3 regions of the Pseudodesulfovibrio indicus genome follow, and region 3 is predicted to be linked to each of the others. Evidence: predicted binding sites of a transcription regulator. Region 3 holds the regulator's gene; each other region holds the start of a gene.
The links. The regulator sigma-54, encoded in region 3, starts transcription at its own class of promoters, with help from an activator protein. The targets are predictions, from matches to a motif close to CTGGCACGGNNNNTGCTT.

Region 1 (5,709 bases), 970 kb from region 3:
CCTTGTGGTTCTTCTTGCCCGTGGGCTCGGCGAGCTGGGCCATGGCCTTGACCATGTTGGAGAAGCCGGTCACGTGGGAGCCGACGTAGCTCGGGGTGGGCGCGCCGAGGCAGGTCTTGCCCTCGGGGACCTTGCCGGTCTTCTGGGCCTTGTCGAAGATCTGGTTCAGGTCGTCGCCGATGGTCTCGGACAGGCAGGTGGTGTGGACGGCGATCGCTTCCGGCTCGTAGACCGTGAAGATGTTGTTGATCGCCTGGATCAGGTTGGCCTGGCCGCCGAACACGGATGCGCCTTCGGTGAAGGACGAGGTCGCGGCGGAGATGGGCTCTTTGTAGTGCCGGGTCAGCGTGGACCGGTGGTAGGCGCAGCAGCCCTGGGAGCCGTGGCTGTGGGGCAGGCACCCGTGGATGCCGAGCGCCGCGTACATGGCGCCGATGGGCTGGCAGGTCTTGGCCGGGTTGATGGTGAGCGCCTTGCGCTCCTTGATCTCGGTCGGTGTATGTCTGAGCAATGCCATTTGTCTTCTCCTATTCCCAAACAAAGGTGGCGGTCAGTTCGGGGGATTCCTGCCAGGGGGCCTTCATGTAGGACCACACCTTGGAGCTCACCAGGCGATCGATTTCCTTGTAGAAATTGATGGCACCCTTGAACCCCGCATAGGGGCCGCCGGAGTCGTAGCTGTGCAGCTGCTTCATGGGGATGCCGAGCTTCTGGATGGAGAACTTTTCCTTGATGCCCGCGCAGAAGATGTCGGGCTTGAGCAGTTCCACCAGCTTGTCGGCCTCGTACTGGTTCAGGTCGTCGATAACCAGGGTGCCCTTGTCCATCTGGTCGTTCATGCCCTCGTAGTGCTTGAACTTGAACCCGGCCTCTTCCAGGGCCTTGTATTCGGCCTCGGTCTTGCGCGGGCTGTAGAGCTTCTCGTCGGCCTCGACCTCGATCTCCTCGATGTTGCGGGAGTCGGCATCCACGGTCAGGTTCGGGAGCACCTCGCGGCCTTCGTAGTCGTCGCGGTGGGCGAACTCGTAACCGGCGGACAGGGTCTTCATGCCCATCTCTGCGAACAGGTCCTGGTAGTGGTGGGCGCGGGAACCGCCGACGAACAGCATGGCGGTCTTGCCTTCGGTCCGCTGGCGGACGTCGGCGGCCACGGCATCGACATCGGGCATTTCCTCGGCGATGACGGCCTCGACGCGGTCGATCAGCTCCTGGTCGGCGAAGTACTCGGCGATCTTGCGCAGGGACTTGGCCGTGGACTTGGCACCGATGAAGTTCACCTTGATCCACGGGATGCCGTACTTGGTCTCGAGCATGTCGGCCACGTAGTTGATGGACCGGTGGCACATGACGGTGTTCAGGTCGGCGTGCTGGGCGGAGGCGAACTGGTCGTAGGTCGAGTTGCCGGAGAAGGTCGAGATGTTGGTGATCCCGCACTTCTTGAGGATGCGGTCGATCTCGAAACCGTCGCCGCCGATGTTGTACTCGCCGAGGAGGTTGATCTTGTACTTGCCTTCCTTGGGGGTCTCGTTCTCGCCGACAAGGTGGCTGAAGACCTGGTTGTTGGCGATGTGGTGACCGGCGGACTGGGAAACGCCCTTGTACCCTTCACAGGAGAAGGCGAAGACGTTGCAGTCGCCGAACTTGGCCTTCATCTTCTTGGCCACGGCGTGGATGTCGTCGCCGATCAACCCCACCGGGCAGGTGGCGAAGATGCAGATGCCCTTGGGATGGAAGAGGTCGTAGGCCTCCTGGATGGCGGCCGCGAGCTTCTTCTCGCCGCCGAAGATGATGTCCTGGTCCTGCATGTCCGTGGAGAAACAGTAGGGCATGTAGTTCTCACCGTCGGTGCCCGCATCCGTCTGGTTGCGGCGGGTGAGCCAGGAGTAGAATCCGCAGCCGATGGGGCCGTGGGTGATGTTCACGATGTCGCGGGTGGGGCCCATGATGACGCCCTTGCAGCCTGCGTAGGTGCAGCCGCGCATGGTGATGATGCCCGGAATGGTGCGGACGTTCGCCAGAATCTCGGGCGGCGCCTCGGACTCCGTGGCTTCGTTGATCATTATCTGCTGTGCGCGCTTGCGGGCGACCTTGGGAGGATACTTCTTCAGAAGCTCTTCCTTGATGTCGGTCGGCATGAGCTGCACCACTTTCTTCGTCTTGGCCATTCTCAATACTCCTTATGCGGCCCTAGGATATGGCCTTTGCACCGGTTTCGGCGGTTCTGACGCGGACGGCGTCACCCACGGGCAGGACAAAGATCTTGCCGTCGCCCGGCTTACCGGTCTGATTCACTGCGGTGATGGCGTCGACCACGTCTTCCACCATGTCGTCCGGGACCACTACCGTGACCATGCGCTTGGGATACAACTTGCCCTTCTCGCCCAGCACTTCGGCGGCTTCTTCGTAACCGCTCTCCACGCCTTCGACGACGGCGGCATTGACGAACCCCTTGCCGCGTCCCTCGGCGGCGTGGGCGAAGAAGGCGTCCACGCCGGCCTTGGTCAGAGCGGCCTTGGTCTGGTTCATCATGTTCATGCGCACGACTGCGATGACTTCCTTCATTACGCGGCCTCCTCGGAAGCTGCGGCGGTGTCGCACACGCCGGAACTGATGGTGTAGACGTCCTCCACCGGGGAGACGAAGATCTTGCCGTCGCCGAACGCGCCCTTGGAACCGGAGCGGGCCGCGTCCATGATGGTGGCGATGACGAAGTCCTTGTCCGCGGCTTTGACGACGCACATCAGCATGGTCTTCGGGATCTCGTCGTAGGTGACCTCACCGATCTTGATGCCGCGCTGCTTGCCTCGACCGGCGACGGAGTACTTGGTGACTGCGGGAAAACCGTTGTCCATCAAAGACGCCAGAACCTCATCCGCTTTCTCGGGCCGCACAATTGCTCGTACCATGATCATCATTTTCGCTCTCTCCTATCTCTTCTTTATTGTTGGACTTTGATTGCTTAAGCCGCTTTTCGTCCGCCTGTTGTCGGGGATGGTTCTCCCCTGTGAGCGCGGAATCTTCCGGGGTCCCGCGCTTTCGAAACAGGCCTTTGGACCGGTTGTTCGAGTCGGGGGACTAGGCTTCCATGATGCCGTAGTCGAGGAGGAGCTGTTCGAGCTCTTCGATTTCCAGCGGGGTCGGGATGACGAACATCTCGTTGCCGTCGATGGCTTTGGCCAGGCCGCGGTATTCGTCGGCCTGCGGGACGGAGCCGTCCCATTCGATGACGGTCTTGCGGTTGATCTCGGCGCGCTGCACGTCGTTGTCGCGGGGCACGAAGTAGATCATCTGGGTGCCCAGCTTGGAGGCCAGCTCGGTGATCAGGTCGGCCTCGCGGTCGGTGTTGCGGGAGTTGCAGATCAGGCCGCCCAGACGGACACCGCCGGACTCGGCGTACTTCATGATGCCCTTGCAGATGTTGTTGGCGGCGTACATGGCCATCATCTCGCCGGAGCAGACGATGTAGATTTCCTGGGCCTTGCCGTCGCGGATGGGCATGGCGAATCCGCCGCAGACAACGTCGCCGAGAACGTCGTAGAAGGCGTAGTCGAGACCTTCGGACTCCTCGTAGGCGCCCAGGGACTCAAGCATGTTGATGGAAGTGATGATGCCGCGACCGGCGCAGCCGACGCCGGGTTCCGGGCCGCCGGACTCAACACACCAGGTGCCGCCGAAGCCGGGCTTGCGGATGTCGCCCAGCTCCACGTCCTCGCCTTCCTCGCGCAGGGTGTCCAGGACGGACTTCTGGGCCAGGCCGCCGAGCAGCAGGCGGGTGGAATCCGCCTTGGGATCGCAACCGACAACCATGACCTTGCGGCCCATTTCGGCCAGACCAGCGACGGTGTTCTGCGTGGTGGTGGACTTTCCGATGCCGCCCTTTCCGTAAATTGCTACTTTCCTCATGATTTCTCCTCCATGGGTTTGTTTGCGAAAGATGAAGTCCCTAAGGCAAAGGGTGTGCCAAACCGCAAACCACACTTCAACCTACCGGAATCATGGAGAATCTAGTAAAACCTACAGATCGGGCGTTACCTACGAAAAGTGTAGGTCCGCACAGCCGGAGCCGACACAAGTGTTGCAGCCTACAAAAACGTAGGTAATTCCCTCTCTTTTACGTCAACAAAAATATCATGTAAATTCGATGCATTAAGCAAAATACACCATTTGGCATCGTTCCTGCTCATGGTTGTTCAGAAGTTTTCGCAACCATACAGAGGATACAAACGACATGTTGATCGACACCACACTCAGAGAAGGGGCGCAGCTCTTCGGCGCCTATTTCTCCATGGAAGCGCGGGAACGGATCGTCACCGGCCTGCTGTCCGTAGGCGTGGACGAGATCGAGCTCGGCTGGGTCGGCCAGGAAGGGCTGGCCGAACTGGTCGGCCGGGTCCGGGCGAGACGGGGCGAAACCGCCCTGTCCGTGTGGTCCCCCTGCCGCGAGGCGGACATCCGCAAGGCCGCCGGGTTGGGCGTTGACCGCATCAACATCGGGGTCCCGGTCTCCGACCTGCACATTGAAAACCGCCTGGGAACCGACCGCGAGGGGCTGCTCGAACGCCTGGCCCGCACCGTTCTCGCGGCCGGGCTCCTCGGTATCCGCTACGTCTCGGTCGGCCTGGAGGACCTCTCCAGGGCCGACGCGGACTTTGCCCTCAAGGCGGCCCGGCTGGCCCAGGACGTCGGCGCGTCCCGCGTCCGCCTGTCCGATTCCCTGGGGCTGCTCACCCCGCTGCGGACCGCCGAGCTGGCGGCCGCCTTCGCCGGGGAACTCTCCATCGACCTGGCCGTGCACTGTCACGACGACTTCGGCATGGCCACCGCCAACGCCGTCACCGCGCTCCAGAGCGGAGTGCGCTACGCCGACGCCAGCCTGCTCGGTATCGGCGAGCGATCCGGCATCGCCGCCACCGAAGAGCTGGCCGCCTATCTGACCCTCAAGGAGGAAAGCCATGCGTACCACGTTGAGAACCTTCGCGACCTCTGCCATTTCGTTTCTCAGGCTGCCGGGGTGCCGATTCCCCGTACCAAGCCGGTTCTCGGCAAGGACATTTTCGCTTGCGAATCCGGCCTTCACGCGCACGCCCTCAGCAAGTCGCCTGCGCTTTTCGAGCCGTACGACCCCTCCCGCGTCGGCGCTGACCGGATGGTCGCGGTTGGCGGGAAAAGTGGGCGAGCGGCAATCCGCCACGCGCTCGCCGATCACGGCCTCGACCTTACGGAACAGGGACTCTCGGCCCTTGTCCATGAAGTGAGGAAATTATCCTGGGAACTGGAGCGCCCCCTGACCGGGAGCGAACTGACCAAGCTGATCAAGAACTAGGAGGGAGCATGTTCAAGAAGCTGTTCTACGTCTGCCTGTGGCTCTGTTTCCTGTCCACCACGGCCTACACCGACGCCGTCCCGGCCCGGTTGGCGCAAGCCGCCGTTCCCGCACCCGTCATCTCGGCCCTCGGCAGGTAGCCGGATGGATTTCGTCGCCCTGTCCGTGACCGGCAAGCTGGCCCTGGCGGTCACGCCCGCGCTGCTCGCCCTGTGCATGCCGCTCGCATACTGGCTGGCGGTCTCCGACACGCCGGGCAAGCGGTACATCGAGGCGGCGTGCAACCTGCCCATGGTCCTGCCGCCCACGGTCCTGGGGTTCGGCCTGCTCATGGTCATGAACCCCGGTTCGCCGCTGGGTGCGGCCTTCGAGTCGCTGTTCGGCTT
Region 2 (5,709 bases), 1.3 Mb from region 3:
GGGCGAACCCCCGGTCGCCGTAGAGGGCGATCAGCTCCTGCGGCGCGTCCTCGGGCTTTCCGTGGCAGTGCAGGCAGCTCTTGGCGAAGACCACCGGGCGGGCCATGACGAAGTGCTCGACCCCGTCCCTGTCGGTGTATCCCTGCCAGAGCTTTTGGTCCGGGTGGGCGCGGAAGAAGGCCACCAGGTCCCGTTCCCGCTGGTCGGCCTCGAACTTGGGGTTGCGCGCGCCGATGGCCACCCGCCGGTAGATGTGGCTGGTGGGGCTGTTGTCCGCGGTCCCGTCCATGATGTTGCGGGTGATGAAGGACGAGGACATGGCCTCGATGATGAAGGTGTCGTTGAGGGTCTCGTACATCCGGGGCCGGAGGATGCGGCGGACGTACTGCTGGACCGCGTCCACCTGGGCCAGGACCATGGCCGCCTTGTCGTTGACCTCGCGCTCGAGGACCTGGCGCATGTTGTAGGAAAAACCGGCGAACAACAGGCCGCCGATGGCCACGGAGGCCAGGATCAGGCCGACCAGGAATCGGCTCTGGAGTGAGTAGGGTCTGGGGAGTTTCATCGGCGTCCAGTATCGGGAATGGAAACCGCTTCCGTCAAGCTATCCTTGACGGCGGTTTCTTTCCGGTCGTAAGGTCTGCATAGGGCGGAAAAGGCCAACCCGCCCGGGGAGAGCCGGTATGGGAAATCTCATGCTGTTCGGAGCGGCCCTGTTCGTGGGGTTTGCCACGGCGGACATGTTCGTCCGTTCGTGGACCGGCCTGCTGCGCACCGTCGCCCTGGTGGTGCTCTTCCTTCGCGGGCGGATCTCCGGGGAAACCCTGTTCCTCCGGCTGAACACGACCGTGACCATGACCCTCCTGTGCGGCCTGACCCTGGCCGCCGTGTTCCTGTTCTATTACCGTTTCTACGGCCTGGGCCGGTCCGAGCTGGAGCAGATCGGCTATTTCCTGACGGCCACGGGCCGCACGGCGGTCTACATCATGGGGCTGGAGCGGCGCATCACCGCCATGTTCGACCCCGGCGATCTCGGCTGAGCCCCGGCCCCGCAACACGTTATTGGCCCGCAGCGTGGCCCTTGGGCATCGGTCCCGGCCCGGTGGGCATGTATTCCATGGTGGAGCGGGCGTTGTGGTCGGCGTGGCCCACCAGCTCCAGGTCGGTGTAGTAGAATTTCCCGGTTTGGATGTCTTCCCTGACGATGAAGTCCCCGAGGGTCTTGAAATCCTGGGAGGCGTTCACCAGCATGGGGCCCGCCACATAGGCGAAGACCCAGATGACGGAGCAGATTGAGGCCAGTGCGAGAAGGCGCTGGAACAGGGGACGGTTTTCCATGCCGTTATCTCCTTGGAGAGGGGAGGCCGATCGGCCTCCCCTCCCGGTTTTGCGGGGTTATATCTTGGAAGTGATGTCGGGGAAGACCACGTAGAACATCAGGTACGCCATGGCCAGGGTCAGGGCCAGGTTGAGGGACTGGCCGCAGACGTACAGGATGAGCGGCTTGCCGCCCTTGAAGTAGTGCTTCAGCTCGCGGAAGTTGGTGGCCAGGCCGATGGCGGCAAAGGACAGGCAGAAGAACCAGCCGCGGAACAGGCGGGAGAAGCCGCGCAGCACGCCCTGGTCTACCATGGTGAAGCCGGAGTCGGAGCCGAGGACCGAGTAGGCGATGGAGAAGATCACGGACGCGGTCAGGAAGCCCAGCACGAATTTCGGGAAGCGGTGCCAGATCTCCATGGCGCTGACCTTCTGGCCCTCGACGCATTCGACCTTGGTGCACCAGTAGATGGCGATGCCGAAGGCGGTGACGCCGATGAGCACGTTCTGGATCATCTTGATGGTGGCGGCCACGTAAAGCGCCTTCTCGGACAGGAACGCGCCGGCGGCGGCCACGGCCCCGGTGGCGTCGATGGTGCCGCCCATCCAGGCGCCGCCCAGGATGTAGGGCATGCCGGTGGCCTTGATGATGGCGGGCATGACCACCATCATGATGGAGGTGAAGACCAGGGACAGGCCGATGGCCAGGGTCAGCTCCTCCTTCTTGGCCTTGCACGCGGCGGCGGCGGCGATGGCGGCGGAGGTGCCGCACACGGACATGTCGGCGGAGATGGTCATGTTCAGGGTCTTGGACGGCATCTTGATCACCTTCTGGCCGAAGATGAAGGTGGTGATGAGCACCACGGGGGTGACCACCCAGGCCACGAAGATGCCGGGGATGCCGATGGCCACGATCTTGTTGAAGAGGACCTCGGCGCCGAGCAGGACCAGGCCGGTCTTGATGAAGAACTCGACCTGCAGCGCCTTCTTGGCCCAGTCGGGGGTGCCGATGGTGTTGGAGATGATCAGGCCGATGGCGATGGCCCAGGCCGCGTCGCCGATGCCGTACTGCTTCATGGTCGCCTGTCCGGCCATCATGTAGGCCAGGACGCTGACTCCGAAGACCAGGCCGAAGCCCTTCAGGAACCGCTTGCTGTCACCGTCGATGAAATGCATGCCCAGGGCGAAGATGGCCCCGAAGCCGACGAACAGGGCGATCAGGCCGGGGAACAGGTTGTACGGCTTGTTGCCGATCTTCTTCTTGGCCGAGGACGCCTTGGAGCGGAGCTTGAGCCAGGCCTCGATGGCGGAGGACGCCTCGGCGTTCAGCTCGGCGCTCTGGAAGGACGCGGCCTCGGCCTTGGCCTGGGCGGCCAGCGCGGCAACCTTGCCCTCGGCGGCGGCCGCCTTGGCGGCCTCGTACTTGGGCATGCCCTTGGCGTTCTTGGCCTCGGCCTGCTCGCTGGTCTGGATGAAGGCGTCCAGCGGGTTGGTGGACCAGGACTTGGGATGGGCCATCAGGCTGGCGATGCTCTTGCCGATGGGCTGATTCTTGGCCTTGATCTTCTCCTTGGCGGTCTGGGCCTCGTACCAGGCAACGGTCTTGAACGGGGCGCGCTGGGCCTCGGCGGTCATCACGGCGTTGGCCTCGGCGAACTTCTCTTCCATCCCGGCGGGCTTGTTGTTGAAATAGATGAAGGCCCCGACGATGAGGATGACGAAGCCGAGCCAGATGGCCCAGTAATCCTCTTTCTTCCAGAGATCGGACCACGAAGACTTTGCCGTGTCGACAACGACTTCGGAATTCTTCTCCACGACTTGTTCTGCCATTCTAACATTCCTCCAAAAAAGTTACTCTCGAAAATGGCCCGCGCGCGCGAACCGATTGCACACAACAGTCGGCCCCCCTTGAGCAAGGACCGGGCCACTTGACCTTGTTTGTGTAACTGGTCGGAATTGAAGTCGTTTCCTGATTCCCTCCCGCTGCGGTATGCAAAGTTCGCTTTGCAGTTGGGCGGGAGGGCTGGAAGGTCCGGTTTGCAGTTCGCCGCCGGTTCCGGCGGCTCCGGGCCGTCCTCGGCGGGGTTTTTGTGCTTTGGGCGGGTTGCGTGTATAGGTAGGCCTCCCGTTGGCGGGAACCCGTGAAGATAATCTCTAACTGGTTGGGAAGTAATGGAAAATATACCGAACTGTCCGAAGTGCAATTGCGAGTACGTGTATTCCGACGGGACCCTGTTCGTCTGTCCGGAGTGCAGCCACGAATTTCAGGACGGGGACGTTCAGGAAAAGGTGTACAAGGACGTGAACGGCACAGTCCTGGTGGACGGCGACACGGTCGTCGTGACCCAGGACCTGAAGGTCAAGGGCGCGTCCGGCCCCATCAAGAAGGGGACCAAGGTCAAGAATATCCGGCTGATCGAGCCCGAGGACGGGGTCCACGACATCTCCTGCAAGATTCCGGGATTCGGGGCCATGCTGCTCAAGACCTCGGTGGTCAAGAAGGGCTGACGCGGTTCCCCGCGCGGCCATAGGGCGGAACAAGCCCCCGGACGGGTGTCCGGGGGCTTTGTTTTTTTCGCTGCCCGTCCTGAAGTGGAAGGGGAGGGCGGCCTGCATGTCAAAGGGCGGCCGGGGGTTGGGAGCGACGCCAGGCCTGCGTTTCCGGGGATTGTACTCCCGCTGGAAAATGTTGCGTGTGGCCGCGAAGTGGACTATCTAGTGTAACATTAAATGTGGAATGTAGGAAATCCGGGTGGATACGGGCATGGAGAGGGTCCTGCGACGCCCGCCCAAGGGGGATTTCCCGTCCTGAACGCCCTGGAGGGGGATATCATGAAACGTTTTGTCCTGTTGGCCTGCGCGCTGCTTCTCTGTGCTTCCACCGCTTTTGCCGGTACGCCGGTGAAGGTGGCCCACGCCACCTGGGTCGGCTACGGCCCGCTGTATATCGCCAAGGAACTCGGCTATTTCGAAAAGGAAGGGCTGGACGTGGACCTGGTCATCATCGAGGATGAGGCCCAGTACGCCGCCGCCCTCGCTTCCGGCAACATCGACGGCCTGGGCAACGTGCTCGACCGCGAGGTCATCCATTACGCCAAGGGCACTCCCGAGGTCGTGGTCTTCGCCATGGACGAGTCCTCGGGCGGCGACGGCGTGATCGCCTCCGGCGAGATCAAGACCGTGGCCGATCTCAAGGGCAAGACCGTGGGGCTGGACAAGTCCTCCACCTCCTATTTCTTCTTCCTTTCCATCCTGGCCAAGAACGGCGTGGACGAGAAGGACATCAACATCACCGAGATGGGCGCTTCCGACGCGGGCGCGGCCTTCGTGGCCGGCTCCATCGACGCCGCCGTGTCCTGGGAGCCCTGGCTGAGCAACGCAAGCCAGCGCGACGGCGGCCACGTGCTGGTCTCCTCCAAGGAGATGCCCAAGACCATCGTGGACGTGTTCGTCCTGAACGGCGACTTCGTCAAGGCGCACCCCGAGGTGCCGGCCAAGATGACCAAGTGCTGGAACCAGGCCATCGCCTGGTACGGCCAGAACGCGGACAAGGGCAACGAGATCATGGCCAAGGCCATGGCCCTGGAGACCCAGGAAATGGCCGACATGGCCTCGGGCGTGACCTTCATCGGCAAGGACGACAACAAGGCGTTCTTCGACAAGGCCCAGGCCAACAGCATCTACGAGGTCGCCGAGCGCGCCATCACCTTCTGGAAGTCCAAGGGCATCATCACCGAAGACGTGGACGTGGACAAGCTGATCAGCCCCGAATACGTCAACGCCGAGTAGCATGAAACAACGAATCCCGACGGTGCGGATAGGGGCGTGGCTGGCTGTTGCGTCCCTGTCCGCCGTTTTCGCCATCTGGGCCGCGCTGGCCTACACCGGCTCGGTCAAGCCGCTGTTCCTGCCCCCGCCGCACAAGGTGTTCCTGTCCTTCGGCGAGATGTACCGCGAGGGCATCCTCTTCTCCTACACCTGGGACAGCGTGTACCGGGTCATGGTCGGCTGGTCCCTGGCGGCCCTGCTGGCCGTGCCGCTCGGGCTGCTCATCGCCACCTCCCGGCGCGCCTCGCACATGATCGCCCCGGTCATGGAGTTCGCGCGCTACCTGCCGGTGGTCGCCCTGGTGCCCCTGACCCTGCTCTATTTCGGCATCGGCGACGCCCAGAAGTTCGCCATCATCTTCCTCGGCACCTTCTTCCAGCTGGTGCTGATGGTCGCGGACAGCGTGGGCGCGGTGCCCGCCGACCTGAGCCGGGCCGCCGCCACCCTGGGGGCCAACCGGATGCAGACCTACCGGCTGGTCCTGTTCCCCGGCGCGCTGCCGGGGATCATGGACGACCTGCGCATCACCGTGGGCTGGGCCTGGACCTACCTGGTGGTGGCCGA
Region 3 (5,709 bases):
GGGGCGTCGAGGCGCTGCTGGCCCCGGAGGGGCTGGAGAGGAGTCCTCTGAATGAAAACAAGGAATAAGACGTTGCTGAAGACGTTTCGCTGTCTGTTTTTCGTGCTGGCGCTGACCGCGCTGCTGGTCCCCGTCTCCGCCGTCGCCCAGGACTGGGGCGAGGTGCGCGAGGCCACGGTCAACCTCAACGTGCGCAGCAAGCCGGACCGCTCCGGCGAGCACGTCCTCACCCTGACCAAGGGCGAACGGGTGCGCACGGACTTCGCCACGGACGGCTGGGTGGCCATTTTCCGGCTCGACCAGGCGGACCGCGACGAGACCAAGGCCCTGGGCTACGCCAACGCCAAGTTCCTCAAGGTCGTGCCAGCCGAAGCCGTTGTCGCTGCAAAGCCCGAACCCCAGCCCGAACCCGCGCCTGTCGCGGTCGAGTCCGGGGAAGGGGAGGTCAAGGCCGAGGTGGCCGCGACGCCGCCGCCCGCGCCCGTCCAGGCGGGCACGGACCCGAACCGGCTTCCGGTGAAGATCACCTCCGACCGCATGGTCTACGACGAGTCCGGCAAGGTCGTGTCCTTCGTGGGCAACGTGGTGGCCGAGCACGGCGAGCTGACCCTGTGGGCCGACAAGCTCTCCGCCTACCTCTCGGACAAGGATAAAAAGAAGTTTTCCGCCGACAGCGTGGACCGCATCGTGGCCGAGGGCAATGTCCGGGCCAAGAAGGGGACCACCGAAGGGTCCTGCGGCAAGCTGACCTACTTCGTCGGCCCCCAGCTGCTCAAGATGGAGCAGAGCCCGCTGCTTCAGGACGGCCCCAATTCCCTGACCGGCGAAGTGATCAACTTCCACGTCCGGGACAACCGGTCCGAGGTCATCGGCGGCGACCAGCGGGTCAAGGCGATCTTCGTTGCTCCCGGCAGCATGAAGGTGCAGTAGATGGCCACCGGTCTTCGAGCCACGAACCTGTCCAAGCGGTACGGCCAGAAAGAGGTCGTGCACGGCATCGACATCGAGCTGAACAAGCGCGAGGTGGTCGGGCTGCTCGGCCCCAACGGCGCGGGCAAGACCACGACCTTCTACATGTTGGTGGGCATCGTGGCCCCGAACACCGGCCAGGTGGTCCTGGGGGACGAGGTCCTGACCGGCAGGCCGCTCCACGAGCGGGCCAGGCTCGGCGTCAGCTACCTGCCCCAGGAGAGTTCCATCTTCAAGAAGCTGACCGTGCGTCAGAACCTGGAGATCATCCTCGAGCAGACGGCCATGAATTCGCGCCGACAGCGGGCCAGGGCGGATGAATTGATGGAGATGTTCACCATCACCAAGCTGGCGGACCAGGCTGCCATGTTCCTGTCCGGCGGCGAGCGGCGGCGCCTCGAGATCGCCCGCGCCCTGATCCTCGACCCGCAGTTCATCCTCCTGGACGAGCCGTTCGCGGGCATCGACCCCATCGCGGTCATCGACATCCAGGAGATTATCTCGGTGCTCAAGTCCATGGACATCGGCATCCTGATTTCGGACCACAACGTTCGTGAAACGTTGAATATCTGCGATCGCGCCTATCTCGTCTACGAGGGCACGGTCATCCTCGAAGGGTCGCCGGAGGAAATCGTCAAATCGAGCCGGGCCAGGCAGATTTACCTGGGCGAAGACTTCCGGCTCTAGCCGCGAAACCGCGCATTTTTTGCGCTTTCCGGATTTACACGGTTCCCAAAGGTTGGTACACTTTTTTCATACTCGCGTATATCCGCTGGATTATTAATGGAAACAGGACGTTAACACAATTGTGTTGCGTCCTTTTCTTGCATGTGGCATAGTTGAACCGAAAAAAACTTCCCGCAGCCGGGAAAAAAGTAAAAATATCCGGCGAGCGATATTGTGAAACCGTAAAGCGAGCAGGGAATCATGGGATTGGAACTTCGGCAACAGCTCAAGCTCACACAGCAACTGGTCATGACGCCTCAGTTGCAGCAGGCCATCAAGCTGCTGCAGCTCTCCCGTCTGGAGCTGCTGGAAACGGTACAGCAGGAACTATTGGAAAATCCGTTCCTGGATGAGACCGAGCCCGAGGTGGAACCGCAGGAAACGCCCGACCCACGGGAAGTCCTGACCGAGGCCCAGGCCGAGGAAGAGCTGGTCCGCACCGCCGATTGGGAAAACTATCTCGGCGAATTTTCCTCGACCTCCAAGCAGGCCCTGTCCCGGGACTCCGAGATTCCGGAGGAGGGGATGTCGTTCGAAGCGCGCCTTGCCTCCAAGCCTTCGCTGGAAGGCCACGTCACCTGGCAGATGCGGCTTTCGGATTTCACGGAGCACGAAGTGGCCATCGGCGAGGTCATCCTCGGCAACATCGATTCCAACGGCTATCTCCAGGCCTCCATGGAGGAGCTGACCTCCATGATTCAGGCCACCGACGAAGAGGTGGAGTCGGTCCTGATGCGCATACAGCGCCTGGACCCCGTGGGCGTGGCCGCCCGTTCCCCCCAGGAGTGCCTGCTGGTTCAGATGGAAGTCCTGGGCTACGACGATCCGACCCTGGTCTCCCTGGTGCGCGACCACCTGGAAGACCTGGAGAAGAACCGCTACAAGCCGCTGGCCCGCAAGTTCAAGATCACCATGGAAGAGCTCAAGGACTACCTCGACACGATCCAGACGCTCGACCCCATGCCCGGCGCCAGCTTCTCCAGCACCGAGCCGCACTACGTCTCGCCCGACGTCTTCGTCTACAAGTATGGCGAGGACTTCGTCATCATCCTCAACGAGGACGGGCTGCCCCGTTTGCAGATGAACAGCTTCTACATGGATTCCATGAAGGGCGCGGCGGACAAGGAGAAGGAATATTTCCAGGAAAAGATGCGTTCCGCCGCATGGTTGATGAAAAGTCTGTACCAGCGGCAGCGAACCCTGTATAAAGTAGTCGAGTCCATTGTCGGCTTTCAACGGGGGTTCTTCGAGGAAGGCGTGACAAAGCTCAAACCCTTGATCCTCAAGGAGGTCGCGGAAGACATCGAGATGCACGAATCCACCGTGAGCCGGATCACGACCAACAAGTACGTTTCAACCCCCCACGGCATCTACGAGTTGAAGTTTTTCTTCAACTCCGCCCTGGACCTGAACGACGGTTCCCAGGTGGGCTCGGAGAGCGTGAAAGCGCTCATCAAGCAGATGATCGCGGATGAAGACACGAAGAAACCGCTCAGCGATGAACGGATCGGCGAGATCCTCAAGGAGAAACTTGACGTGAACATCGCCAGGCGCACGGTCGCCAAGTACCGTTCGGCAATGGGTATTGCTTCGTCATCCAAGCGCAAGCAGTATTTCTAGTCTGCTTGCCGGACACACAACCAGGAGGCAGCGTATGAACATCAGCTTCACTTTCAAGAACTTTGAGCCGTCCGATCACCTCAAGGGTTACGCTGAAAAGCGTTTTGAAAAGGTTGCGAAGTACGTTTCCGATGCGGAAGCAGATCTCCAGGTGAACCTGCTGGTCGAGAAGTTCCGCCACAAGGCGGACGTGATCCTCAACTCGGATCGCATTCACATCTCGGCCTACGAGGACTCCGAGGATATGTATTCCACCATCGACATGGTCCTGGACAAGCTGGAAGCCCAGCTTCGCAAGATGCGCGAGAAGATGAAGAACCGCCCCAGACAGGCGCGTCCCAATAAGATGGTGCAGATGAACTACATCTCCTTCGATGAGATCGGAGCCGGAGCGGCCCCGACCATCGTCGGCACCGACGCATACGAGCCCAAGCCCATGTCCGTGGACGAGGCCGCCATGCAGCTGGATGCCCTGGAGAACGAGTTCCTGGTCTTCCGCAACGCGGAAACCGAAGGCGTCAACGTTATCTACAAGAGAAAGAACGGCGATTACGGCCTCATCGACCCCGGAAACTAAGCATGAAACTCAGTGATTACCTGGCGAAGGAACTGATCCTTCCCGAGCTGCAGTCCGAGACCAAGTCGGACGTACTCAATGAACTGGTCGCCCCCCTGGGCGAGATATATCCCGAGATGGACACGGACCTAGCGGTCCGTGTCCTTCTCGATCGCGAGCGCCTCGGCTCCACCGGCATCGGCGACGGTATCGCCATCCCCCACGGCAAGCTGGAGAACCTGGAAAAGGTCATGGTCGTGGTCGGGCGAAGCCGAAAAGGAGTCGAGTTCGAAGCCCTGGACCACAGCCCGTGCGGCATCTTCTTCCTGGTCCTGGCCCCGGAACAGGTGGCGGGCATGCACTTGCGCGTGCTGGCCCAGATCTCCCGGCTGCTCAAGGACGAGGAGTTCCGCAAGGCGTTTCTCGCGGCCGACGGGTTCGACGGCCTCTGGTCACTCCTCAAGGACGTCTAAAACCCGGCAGGCCGTTTTGACCCCGACAAATCCCTTTCCCGTCGTCATCGTCACCGGGCTCTCCGGTTCCGGGAAGTCCACCGCCCTCAGGGTGTTCGAGGACCTGGGATTCTTCTGCATCGACGGGCTGCCCTGCGAGATGTCGCCCAAGCTGGCGGACCTGATCCTCAAGTTCGACACCAAGTATCGCGGGTTGGCGCTCGGCATGGACCTGCGCCAGTTCGAGTTCGTCAACGGCTGGGACGAGGCGTTGCAGGGATTCGCCGATCTCGGCATCCTGCCCCAGGTGGTCTACCTGGAGGCCAAGATGGGCGAGCTGGTGCGGCGCTATGCCACCACGCGGCGGCCCCACCCGTTGGAGAGCCGCAACCTCGGCCTGGAGCAGGCGCTCGAGATGGAGCGCGAGCTGCTCGAACCGGTCCGCTTGGCCGCGGCCCTGGTCATCGACACCACGCATTATTCCATCCACGACCTGCGCCGGGTGATCCAGACCAAGTGGTCGGCCATCGAGGAGGCGGGGAAGGGGATGCGCGTTCATATCATCACCTTCGGCTTCAAGTACGGCGTGCCGTCCGAGGCTGACCTGGTCTTCGACCTCCGCTTTTTGCCCAACCCCTATTTCGACGAGAACCTCCGGCCCCTTTCCGGCCTGGACAAGGCGATCTCCGATTACGTCCTGGACAACCCGGTGGGGGAGGGGTTCATGCAGCACCTGCTCGATTTTCTGACCTACACCCTGCCGCTCTATGCGGACGAAGGGCGGTACCGGATCACCCTCGCACTGGGCTGCACCGGAGGACGCCACCGGTCCGTTTCCGTGGCCGAGTCAGTGCTGGCATCCCTGAAGAAAAAAGGGTATACGGCAACGATTGAACATCGACACATGGAACTCGGCTAGACATGGCGGCACAGACTGAAAAGAAGAACGTTCCCATCGGCGTAGTCCTGGTCACCCACGGCACACTCGGCGAGACCCTGCTCAGGGCCGCGGAAATGGTCATGGGTGCGCAGGAAAACTGCATCGCCATCGGCGTGGACGTGAACAAGGGCGTGGACGAGACCCTGGAGGCCGTGCGCAAGGCGATCCAGTCCGTGGAGAAGGGCAACGGCGTCGTGGCTCTGACCGATCTCTTCGGCGGTTCGCCCACCACCATGTCCCTGTCATTGATGAAGTCCGAGAACCTGGAGGTCATCACCGGGGTCAACCTGCCCATGCTGGTGGCCACCCTCCAGTCCCGCACCATGAAGCTGCCCGCACTGGCCGAGAAGGCCATGGAAGCAGGGCAGCAGGGCATCAAGGTCGCAGGGGCGATGCTGCGCAGAAAAGCAAAAAAGTAGGGTGCCCGCCGTGTTTCTCGTTCGCAT

Region 1: AWY79_RS07515 (LeuA family protein) is a predicted target of sigma-54. The motif match lies at 4,165-4,182, and genes of this name have one in related genera.
Region 2: AWY79_RS17605 (YeiH family protein) is a predicted target of sigma-54. The motif match lies at 3,228-3,245, and genes of this name have one in related genera.

What each region holds. Positions count from the first base shown of each region.
Region 1 covers NZ_CP014206.1:1,622,199-1,627,907, reverse strand. Annotated here, with positions in the region: gene nifK (nitrogenase molybdenum-iron protein subunit beta) at 1-517, opposite strand, end outside; gene nifD (nitrogenase molybdenum-iron protein alpha chain) at 528-2,165, opposite strand; gene AWY79_RS07530 (P-II family nitrogen regulator) at 2,188-2,562, opposite strand; gene AWY79_RS07525 (P-II family nitrogen regulator) at 2,562-2,915, opposite strand; gene nifH (nitrogenase iron protein) at 3,076-3,903, opposite strand; gene AWY79_RS07515 (LeuA family protein) at 4,229-5,323, shown strand; gene AWY79_RS19530 (hypothetical protein) at 5,332-5,463, shown strand; gene modB (molybdate ABC transporter permease subunit) at 5,468-5,709, shown strand, end outside.
Region 2 covers NZ_CP014206.1:3,870,920-3,876,628, reverse strand. Annotated here, with positions in the region: gene AWY79_RS17620 (c-type heme family protein) at 1-565, opposite strand, end outside; gene AWY79_RS17615 (hypothetical protein) at 684-1,040, shown strand; gene AWY79_RS17610 (hypothetical protein) at 1,060-1,338, opposite strand; gene AWY79_RS17605 (YeiH family protein) at 1,396-3,147, opposite strand; gene AWY79_RS17600 (zinc ribbon domain-containing protein YjdM) at 3,490-3,825, shown strand; gene AWY79_RS17595 (ABC transporter substrate-binding protein) at 4,150-5,106, shown strand; gene AWY79_RS17590 (ABC transporter permease) at 5,108-5,709, shown strand, end outside.
Region 3 covers NZ_CP014206.1:2,592,671-2,598,379, forward strand. Annotated here, with positions in the region: gene lptC (LPS export ABC transporter periplasmic protein LptC) at 1-68, shown strand, start outside; gene AWY79_RS11635 (LptA/OstA family protein) at 52-930, shown strand; gene lptB (LPS export ABC transporter ATP-binding protein) at 931-1,656, shown strand; gene rpoN (RNA polymerase factor sigma-54) at 1,897-3,315, shown strand; gene hpf (ribosome hibernation-promoting factor, HPF/YfiA family) at 3,350-3,892, shown strand; gene AWY79_RS11655 (PTS sugar transporter subunit IIA) at 3,895-4,344, shown strand; gene rapZ (RNase adapter RapZ) at 4,361-5,242, shown strand; gene AWY79_RS11665 (PTS sugar transporter subunit IIA) at 5,245-5,682, shown strand; gene AWY79_RS11670 (PTS sugar transporter subunit IIB) at 5,693-5,709, shown strand, end outside.